2 regions of the Micromonospora sp. NPDC048170 genome follow, and region 2 is predicted to be linked to the other one. Evidence: riboswitches for the same ligand, from Rfam matches in the RefSeq annotation. Region 2 holds a riboswitch; the other holds the start of a gene.

Region 1 (5,046 bases), on a different contig from region 2:
GCCTCCACGACGGGATGTTCCGGGGCGAAGAGCCCGGTCAGCCCGGCCACCCGCAGGTAGCGGCGGGCCGCCTCGTCCCGGCTGGCGAACCAGGTCACCGGCCGGGCGGCCAACTCCCCGGCCTTCGCCAGCTCGGCCGGCGACCAGACGGCCTTGATGCCGACCCCGACCACGGCGTCGACGGGCAGCCCGGCGCTCCGGGCGGCCAGCGCCAACCCGACCACCCCGCCGAGGGAGTGCCCCAGCACGACGAGCCGGTCCCCCGCCGCGACCCCGGTGGCGATCCGCGCGGCCAGCGCCGGGAACGAGTACTCCGGCAGCGGCGGCGACCAGCCGTGGCCGGCGAGGTCCGGTGCGAGCCACCGCCCCGCCCACCGGCGCTCGAGCAGCGGCGCCCACGGCAGCCACACGTCGCCGGTCGCGCCCATGCCGTGCAGCAGCAGGAGCACCCGCCGGTCGTCCCGGCCACCCGATTCATCGACCATGGGCGCAGTGTGCCACCCGCGGGGCGCCACGGGCGAGGTCCGTGACCCGGACACGACATCGGGCGCCGGTCCCCCGGGATGGGGAGCCGACGCCCGACGGTCGTCGATCAGGCGGAGTAGCCGCGGGTGGCGGCCCAGTTCGCCAGGGCGATGGTGGACATCCAGTACGACGCGGTCGCCGGGTTCGCCGAGTCGGCGATCTTCACCAGCCGGCCGTCGTCCTTGTAGCCCACCACGGCGACGTAGTGGCCGCCGGGGAACGAGTGCCAGCCGCCGCCGGTGTCCGTGGCGCTGCCGGCGACGTTCACCACGACGCCCCGCCCGTCGCCGATGGCCGCGACGACGTCGGCCTGGAGCCGGTCCATCTGGGCCGGGGTGGCGGCGCCACCCGGGATCATCCGGGTCCGGTACGGGTCGCCCGGCACCGTCGCGTTCAGCACGCGGGTGGTGTCCTGGGCCGAGTCGGTGCCCATCTCGTCGGTGCCCAGCTGGGCGCCGAGGGCGTCCTGGCTGCGCTCGATGCCGGCGGCGCTGAGGGCGTTGCGGACGGCCGCCGGGCCGCAGTTGTAGAAGGTGCTCTGGGCCTGGTAGTCGTAGTCCAGGGTCTTGGCCGACGGCGGCTTCGGCGGCTCCGGCTTGCGGGTCAGGTCCGGGTCCGGGGCGGTGCTGGTGGCGCTGGCCGACGGGGCGGCGCTGGACGCGGACGGGGCGGCGCTGGACGGGGCGACCCGGGCCTGGGCCCGCGAGGCGGCGGTGTCGTCCCGCAGCTCGGTCGCGGCCACCGGGGCCTGCGCGGCGGCCGGGGCGTCGTCGGCTCCGGCAAGCAGCGCGCCGGTGCCCGACGCCAGCACGAGCGCCGCGGCGGACGCGGCGGCCAGCTGGTACGGACGTTCGGACGTGAGACGACGCAGCTGTCGCCTGAGGGTGTGCTTCACGGTTTCCTCCACGGGCTCGGGGGGTGAGCGGCCGTCGGTCCGCGCCGAGGGCGAGACGGACCGACCGCGCGGACGGGCGTCCGGGCGGGTGCTGGACCACTCAGGGGATGTGCCCGGGATGCCGGGCGACGGACGGTGACCGGTGGGTCAGCTCGTGGCCTGCGGGCGTACGAGCGCGGGCACCGTGGTGCCGTGGAGACGGCGGAACAACCGAGAGGTGGGTGGGTGCTGCACGAGGATGGAACTCCTTCCGACACCGCCGACCGGGTTAGCTGACGGATTCGGGCGGGAAGAACGCCCTACCACGGGCCTGCGGCCCACGGATTCACCCCACAAAGCACTGGGTCCCCGGCTCGTCTTTCACGATTAGGCGGGTCGGCGCGGCGTCGCCTCTTGCGATCGGTTACCGCACCGGACGCGCCGACACTACTGGCCGGCCAACACCCTGCCAACCCCGTCCCACCTGCTTAAACCTTGATCGGAAGACAATTTTTGCGGGCACTTCGCCACTGACGTGACTCAATAGGACGACCGTTTCCGAGAGCGCCTCCGGGTGACAACGGGACAAGTGGCGGGCATCGGCGTCGAAACCCCGGCGGGAATCGACCGCCCCGCTCCCGATGACCGGTTCGGCGGCGAGGTGACCGGCGTCACCCAAATGGTCGCGATTTTCTCGGCGGCACGGGTCGACGTACACCGGTGGACGCCGCGCGGCCGGGCTCAGCGCGAGTCGACGTACGCCGGCCGGTGGCCGGCCTGCGGGTCGGCGGACCGGGGGCGCGGCACGACGTTGCCGCGCTCCCCCGGGGGCCCGTTCCCGTCGCCCCCGTCCCGCGGCGCCTCCGGGGTCGGCCGGCGCGGGGTGAGCAGTCGCATCATCGGCGTCTCGACGAAGCGGTGCAACAGCCCGGCGAGGGCCAGGTTGACCAGCAGGAACCCGAGCACCACCGCCACCCCCCACCAGCCGGGGAAGCCGACGCCCCAGTCGCCCGTGAGCCGCAGGACAGTGATCATCACCAGGACGTGCACCAGGTAGAAGGCGAAGGAGACCTCGCCGAGCCAGATCATCGGCCGGGACCGCCACGGCGAGCGCCGCCCGCGCACGTCCGCGTCCGCCGCGGCGGCGATGACCAGGATGTACGCCACCGAGAGCAGCGCCGCCCACAGTTCGGCGCGGACCCACTGCGCGGCGACCACCCAGGTGGCCACGAAGATCAGGCTGGCCACCGGCAGGCCCGGCCCCCGCCACCGGCCGCGCCGCATCAACTCGGCGGCGGCCACGCCCATCCAGAACTCCAGCGACCGCACCGGCGGAAAGACCTGGGTGAACCACCAGCGGCTCTCCTCCGGCACCAGGGCCTGGGCCGGCCAGAGCGCCAGGATCAGCAGCGGCACCACGACCACGACGGCCCACAGCGCCCACGGCCGGGCCCGGCGGATCAGCGGCAGCGCCAACGGCAGGCAGAGATAGAAGAAGAACTCGCAGGACAGCGACCAGCTGACCGTGTTGACGCTGTAGAAATGCCCCGGCCGGGGGTCCCAGGCCTGGAGGAGGAACAGGTTCTCCAGCGAGACGGCCCGGTCCACGGGGTCGGCGAACCAGGCCGCGACCGCCAGGGCCGCCGCCCACAGCACCACGTGGCTCGGCCAGATCTTGGCCACCCGGCGACGCCAGAACGCCCGCCGGGTGTCGCTGGGCCGGGCCGACCAGACCAGCACGAAGCCGCTGAGGATGAAGAAGAACTGCACGCCGGACAGGCCGAGGGTGAAGACCCAGTCCACCACGGCCTTGTGGCCGGGTTCGGCGATGATGCCCATCGTCCCGGCGTGGAACCCGAAGACGAGCAGGGCGGCGACCCAGCGCAGCCCGGTCAGCGACGGCAGGCGGTTGGCCGGCGACGCCGGCCGGACGGCAGGCTCGGTGGTCGCGACGCCCGTCACGCCGGGATCCGGACGGTCCGCAGGGTCACCAGCACGTACGTCTCCTCCTCGGCCGCGTCGGCGCTCGGCCTCGGCGACCCCCCGGTCGGGATCGCCCCGCCGGGCACCTTACCCGGCGAACGGGGCGACCCTGTACGTACCGCCCATGCGGGCCGGGGCCGCGCTTGCCGAGCCTCGCAAGAAGTCCTGCCCAGGGCAGCCGCCCGTCTCGACCCGGGAGATGGATCACTGAGCCGCCGCTTCCGGTCCGCTCCATCCCGCAGGAGGTACATCGAAGAATTCCTGATCGTTGTAGAGTCCGACGTCTGGAACTGGCGAACCCGCCCGTCGAGCGGGTCCTGATTGGAGCGTTCCGTGCGTCGGAGTCATCGGTCGGCACAGCTGGCGGCACTCGTGCTCGTCGGGCTCACCGCGTTCCCGGGGTCGCAGGCGTCGGCGCTGGCCGCCGGCCCGGGCGACACGACCGTCGCGGCTGCCGCGGCGGAGGACCGGGTCCTGCGGGTCTACAACAACAACATCGAGAACCTCGTCAGGAACAACGCCGACGGCACGTGCACCCGGATCTCCGGGCCGGACCACCTGACCTCGATGCTGGTGGACGACAGCGGCCGGACGGGCACCGCCGACGTGGTGGCGCCCGACATCCTCATCGTGCAGCAGGTTCGCGGCACCGGGCAGGCCGAGGCGTACGCCGACCAGCTCTCGGCGAAGTTCGGCTACCCGGCGGGCACCTACGGGGCGATCGTGGCCTGGAGCGACCCGGAGCCGTGGGGCAGCACGCACAAGTGCAGCTCGCAGGCACTCGGTGACCTCAAGAAGAAGCAGACCAACGGGATCATCTGGAACACCAGGAGGCTCAGCCTCGCCGCCGGCGACATCTCGAAGTACTGGAGCGCCGGCTGGCTGAAGCCAGGCACCGCCTACCAGGGCGGGGCCGGGTGCACCCTGTACAAGCCGCCGAACAGCGACCCGGACACCACCGACTACCACAAGTGGAAGCGTACGAGCGCCATCGCGGCCCGGTTCACCGTCAAGGCGACCGGCACCACCGTGTTCGCCGCCACCATGCACCTGCCCCAGGAGAACCGGCAGAACGCCTGCGCGGGCGACGGCTACACCGGCATCGCCGACACCGGAATCCACATCGGAGCGGACGCCACCAGCCTGATGAACGCCTCGACCATCCGGATCGTCGGGATCGACGCCAACCGCACGGGCATCGCGTCGAGCACGCTGAGCGGCTTCGGCATGACCGGCTACGGATCGAAGGCGACCAGCGGCTCCAGCAAGATCGACTATCTCTTCGTCAAGGGCGGCGTGCAGCCGTCGCCGGTCGACCACACGGTGAGCGGCACCAAGTCCAACCACCTGGCCCTGTACAGCTTCATCAACTACTGACGCCCGCTGCCGGCGCCCCGGTCGACCCACCACGCCCACGTGTCGCACACCTGTACCAAACCTGCCGGTACGCTGGGCGGATGACCGGGGCCGCCTACCAGCCGTCGATGCTCGACCTCACCGCCACCGCACCGTCGCTCGGCCCGCTGGCCGGCGGGCTGCGCCGGCACCCGCTCACCCGCGGCGCGTGGGTCGACCATCTCCCCGGCTGGGTCACCGGCTCCGACCAGGTCTTCGACGTCCTGCTGCGGGACGTGCCCTGGCGGGCCGAACGCCGCACCATGTAC
Region 2 (5,046 bases):
ACCGTCACCATTCCCGTCGTGGTGCACGTGATCCAGGAGAACAGCACCCGGGCCGGCGGCAACATCCCCGACTCGATGATCAACTCGCAGATCAACGTGCTGAACCAGTCGTTCAGCGGGGCGACCGGCGGCGCGTCCACCGCGTTCGCCTTCCAGCTCCAGAGCATCAACCGGGTGACGAACCCGTCGTGGTACCCGATCGTGTCGGGCTCCTCGGCGGAGCGGTCGATGAAGAACTCGCTGCGTACGGGCGGCAAGAACACCCTCAACATCTACCTGGGCGAGCTGAGCGACAGCCTGCTCGGCTGGGCGACCTTCCCCACCCGGAAGCTCAGCAGCATGGACGGCGTCGTCGTGCTGAGCGAGTCGCTGCCGGGCGGCACCGCCACCCCCTACAACCTGGGCGACACGGGCACCCACGAGGTCGGCCACTGGCTGAACCTCTACCACACCTTCCAGGGCGGTTGCTCCGGCGGCGACAGCGTCAGCGACACGGCGGCCGAGGCATCGCCCGCCTTCGAGTGCCCGACCGGGCGGGACACCTGCACCGCCCCGGGCGTCGACCCGATCACCAACTTCATGGACTACAGCTACGACTCCTGCATGTACCAGTTCACCGCCGGGCAGGCCAGCCGCATGCTGACCGCCTGGAACGCGTACCGCGCGGCATAGTTCCGCCGTACGACTTCAACCGGTGCCGGCCTCGCTCGACGGGGCCGGCACCGGCGTCTGTGCGCCCCGGAGGGCGCGCGAACATTGGCTGTGGTCACGGTGTGGCGCCCCGGACGGGGACGGCCCGGGGCGCCACACCGCGTCAGGCGGCCGGGCGGGCGGCGTGGCCGCCGACGCCCCCCGACCGGGTCTCGGGCACCACGACCGTGCCGGCATCGGTTGCGTGCGGATCGAGCCACACCTGGACCGCGGGCCGACCGTGCCCCTCGCCGGCGCCGCCCGCGACGCCAGGCTCCCGGCGGGCCAGCATCGCCACGTCGACGGTGAACTCGAAGACCCGCCAGTCGACCTGTGGCGCGGCCCGCTGGCTGCGGGCCAACCGGTCGACCCGGGCCGGATCGGTCACCGGCCGGGCGTGGCCGGCCACGTAGGCTTCGTCGTCGCTCTCCTCCGGCGGGAAGGAGTGCAGCGCGTAGCGGCCGTCGCGCTCCAGGTCGCGCCGCTTGGGCGAGTCGACGACGAAGCAGAAGAGCCCCTCGTCGGTGATCACCGGAGAGACCGGGTGCACGCGCGGGCCGCCGTCGGCGCGGACGGTGGCCAGGTAGCCGAAGCCCGGCCCGTACTGCTGCATGAGGAGGCGGATCCCGTCGGCGAGGCGGGGCTCGTCGGCGGCGAATTCGGACCAGGAAGCCATGCGGGCATTCTATCGAACAACTGTACGAAGATGCACTCCGACACGCAGGTCACGCGCATCGGTCGCTAAGGTGTTCGGATGCTGCTCTCCGACCGCGACCTGGCCTCCGAGATCGAGGCGGGCACGCTCGCGCTGGAGCCGTTCGAGCCCGCGCTGGTGCAACCGTCCAGCATCGACGTACGCCTGGACAAACTCTTCCGGGTCTTCAACAACCACCTCTACACCCACATCGACCCCGCGCAGCAGCAGGACGACCTCACGTCGTTGGTCGAGGTGCCCGAGGGCGAGCCGTACGTGCTGCACCCGGGCGAGTTCGTGCTCGCCTCGACCCTCGAAGTGATCTCGCTCGGCGACCAGCTCGCCGGCCGCCTGGAAGGCAAGAGCTCACTCGGCCGGCTCGGGCTGCTCACCCACTCGACGGCGGGCTTCATCGACCCGGGCTTCTCCGGTCACGTGACCCTCGAACTGTCCAACGTGGCCAACCTGCCGATCACCCTCTGGCCGGGCATGAAGATCGGCCAGCTCTGCATCTTCCGGCTGTCGTCGCCGTCGGAGCACCCGTACGGCTCGGCCGTCTACGGCTCGCGCTACCAGGGGCAGCGCGGCCCGACCCCGAGCCGTTCCTGGCAGCACTGGCGCACCTGGCCGGTCCGCTGATCCGGCCGTCGGCAGTTGGGAAGGGCACCTTCCTGTACCGAATGCGTTAGGAAGGTGCCCTTACTACACCTCAGCCGGGGCGGCCGTAGCTGTGGATCGGGCCGTCGTCGACCTTCTTCATCCTGACCGGCACCCCGGCGCGGGAGGCGTGCACCACCCAGCCCCCGCCGACGTACATGCCGACGTGGTGCAGGTCGCTGTAGTAGAAAACCAGGTCACCCGGGCGCAGCTCGGCCCGGCTGACGGTCGCGGTGACCCGGCGCTGCTGCGCGGCGTTGTGCGGCAGCGAGACCCCGGCCTTCGCCCAGGCGGCGAGCATCAGGCCGGAGCAGTCGTACGAGTTCGGCCCGTCGGCGCCCCAGACGTAGGGCTTGCCGATCTGGGCGCAGGCGAACGTCACCGCGGTGCCGGCCGCGCCGCCGGGATAGCTGGCCGGACAGGGGGCGGGGCGCAGCGGTCCGCCGCCCCCGCTGCCGTAGATCCGCAGCCGCAGCTTCTGCAACCGGTCGATCTCGGCGTTGATCTGCTTCTTCTTCGCCGCGAGCTGGGCCTCGGTGCGGCCGAGCTGGACGACCATCTCGTCCAGCGGGGCCTTCTTCCCGGCCAGCCGGTCGCGCAGCTCGGCGACCTGCCGCACCTCCTGCTGCTGGTGCTGGGCGAACTGGTCGAGCAGTTCGAGCTGCCCGACCATCTCGCTCGGCGACCGGCTGCCGAGCAGGGCGTTGATCGCGGACGCCTGTTCACCCTTGTAGGCGCGGACGGCCAGCGCGCCGACCTTCTCCATCGCCTGCCCGACCTGCTCCTCCAGCGGCTTGATCTGCGCGGCGAGCGCGTCGGCCTGCTTCCGCTTGGCGGCCAGGTCCTGTCGGACGGCGTTGTGCCGTTCGATGACCGGTTCGAGCCTGTTCCAGTCCTCGTCGATCTGCCGCTCGATCTCGGCGACCGTCGGTTCGGCGTGGGCCGCCGTGGCTCCGCCGATCAGGACGACGGCGAATGCGGCAAGGGCGGCGAGGGCGGTGGTGCAGCGGTACCAGCGTGGGCGCGGCGCAGCCGTCGTCGGGTCGGCAAGGGCCGGCCGGGCGGACGGTGGCCGCGGGGCATGGTGTGCCACCGGGGTCCGTACTCCTTCTTCCGTACCGCCTACCGGGTTAGCTGACGGGTTCGGGCGGGAAGGGGCGCCCTACCGCAGGGACTGCGGATTCACCCCGGGGAACCTGGGTCCCCGGCTCGCTCGGGAGCGACTCGGCGGTGTCGGACCGTCACCGCCCTGGGTGGACGGATTGTCACCGGCCGACGAAAGACCAGAGTAGAGACGGCCGTTATCGATCCGCAACCCTCCAGGCCATGACACTCCGTATTCCCACCGGGCCGGGCGAGATCGCAACCCACGCGACGAAGATTTTCTTCCTTATGAAGTGTCTGATGGAAAGGTATTGACCGGAGGCGGTGGATGAGGCGAAGGTGGCCCCACCTTTGCCCGTCCGAACTGGGGGTCTGATGCACCTGTCAGCGACAACGAGGAGCAGACGCGTCCTGCTGGCCGCCGCCGTGGCCGCCGCCATGGTGGCGACGCCGCTCACCGCCGCCGGATCCGCCGCCGCCGCGCCGACGGCCGACCGGCAGCAGCAGTACGCCGCCGCGGCGGCCGAGTACGGCGTGCCGGAGAGCGTCCTGCTCGGAGTCTCCTACCTGCAGTCCCGCTGGGACACCAACGCCGGCACGCCGAGCACCAGCGCCGGCTACGGACCGATGCACCTCACCGACGCCGAGCACGTCGCCGCCCTGCCCGGGGGCACCCACCACGAGGAGGGCACCGAGGACCCGCGGGGCGACGACTCCCGCCCGTCCCTGGCCGAGACGCCGGAGTCGGCGGCCGAACCGGCTCCCGCCGAGGCCGCCCTGCGGACGCTCGACGCTGCCGCCGAACTGACCGGCGCCAGCGAGGAGGCGCTGCGGACGGACGTCACGGCGAACATCCGGGGCGGCGCGGCGCTGCTGGCCGCGTACCAGAGAGAGATCGGTGCCCCGGTCGGCGCCGACACCGACCCGGCGGCCTGGTATGGCGCGGTGGCCCGCTACTCCGGCGCGGACAGCGCCGACGCCGCGGCGGCCTTCGCCAACGAGGTGTACGCCACCATCGCCACGGGCGACACCCGGCTGACCGACGACGGGCAGCGGGTCACCCTCGCCGCCAGCGCGGTCCTGCCGGAGCGCTCCTGGCTGGACCGGCTGGGCCTGCGCAAGCTCGCCCGGCCCGACGGGCTGGAGTGCCCCGACGACATCTCGTGCGAGTGGATCCCGGCGCCCTACCAGAACTACGGCACCACCCTCGGCGCGTACGGCAACCACGACCTGGCCGACCGGCCCGCGCAGCAGAAGATCGAATACATCGTCATCCACGACACCGAGGGCTACTTCGGGCCCAGCGTCAACCTGGTCAAGGACCCGAAGCGGGTGGGCTGGCACTACACCCTGCGCTCGGTGGACGGCCACATCGCCCAGCACATCAAGACCAAGAACGTCGGCTGGCACGCCGGCAACTGGTACGTGAACTCCAAGTCCATCGGCCTCGAGCACGAGGGCTTCGCGGGCCACGGCACCTGGTACACCGAGGCGATGTACCGCACCTCCGCCAAGCTGGTCCGCCACCTGGCGCGGCAGTACAACATCCCGCTGGACCGCAATCACATCATCGGGCACGACAACGTCCCCGGCACCGTCGCCGCGAACGTGCGCGGCATGCACTGGGACGCCGGACCGTACTGGAACTGGTCGCACTACTTCGACCTGCTCAAGGCGCCGTTCAAGTCGACCGGCACGCCGCGGACGGGGCTGGTCACCATCGACCCGGACTTCGCCACGAACCAGCCGCAGTTCACCGGCTGCAACCGGCAGCCGCCGGGCGTGCCGAACCCGCCCCCGCCGACGGCTCCCTGCCCGCTGCGCGGGTCGTCCGCACTGCCCCTGCACAACGCGCCGAGCCACGACGCACCGCTGGTCAACGACATCGCGCTGCGGCCCGA

The links. A riboswitch is a leader RNA that binds a small molecule or an ion and turns the genes downstream of it on or off. The one in region 2 is predicted to bind cyclic di-AMP.
Region 1: linked by a shared signal. The riboswitch ahead of AB0D32_RS07535 (C39 family peptidase) and the one ahead of AB0D32_RS05165 (NlpC/P60 family protein) in region 2 are both predicted to bind cyclic di-AMP.

The regions. Positions count from the first base shown of each region.
Region 1 covers NZ_JBEZMR010000003.1:217,683-222,728, reverse strand. The annotation lists gene AB0D32_RS07540 (alpha/beta fold hydrolase) at 1-485, opposite strand, end outside; gene AB0D32_RS07535 (C39 family peptidase) at 593-1,432, opposite strand; cyclic di-AMP (ydaO/yuaA leader) riboswitch at 1,663-1,803, opposite strand; gene AB0D32_RS07530 (acyltransferase) at 2,141-3,361, opposite strand; gene AB0D32_RS07525 (hypothetical protein) at 3,716-4,759, shown strand; gene AB0D32_RS07520 (alpha-ketoglutarate-dependent dioxygenase AlkB) at 4,840-5,046, shown strand, end outside.
Region 2 covers NZ_JBEZMR010000002.1:347,670-352,715, reverse strand. The annotation lists gene AB0D32_RS05180 (zinc metalloprotease) at 1-672, shown strand, start outside; gene AB0D32_RS05175 (pyridoxamine 5'-phosphate oxidase family protein) at 815-1,366, opposite strand; gene dcd (dCTP deaminase) at 1,445-2,023, shown strand; gene AB0D32_RS05165 (NlpC/P60 family protein) at 2,094-3,134, opposite strand; cyclic di-AMP (ydaO/yuaA leader) riboswitch at 3,147-3,281, opposite strand; gene AB0D32_RS05160 (peptidoglycan recognition family protein) at 3,521-5,046, shown strand, end outside.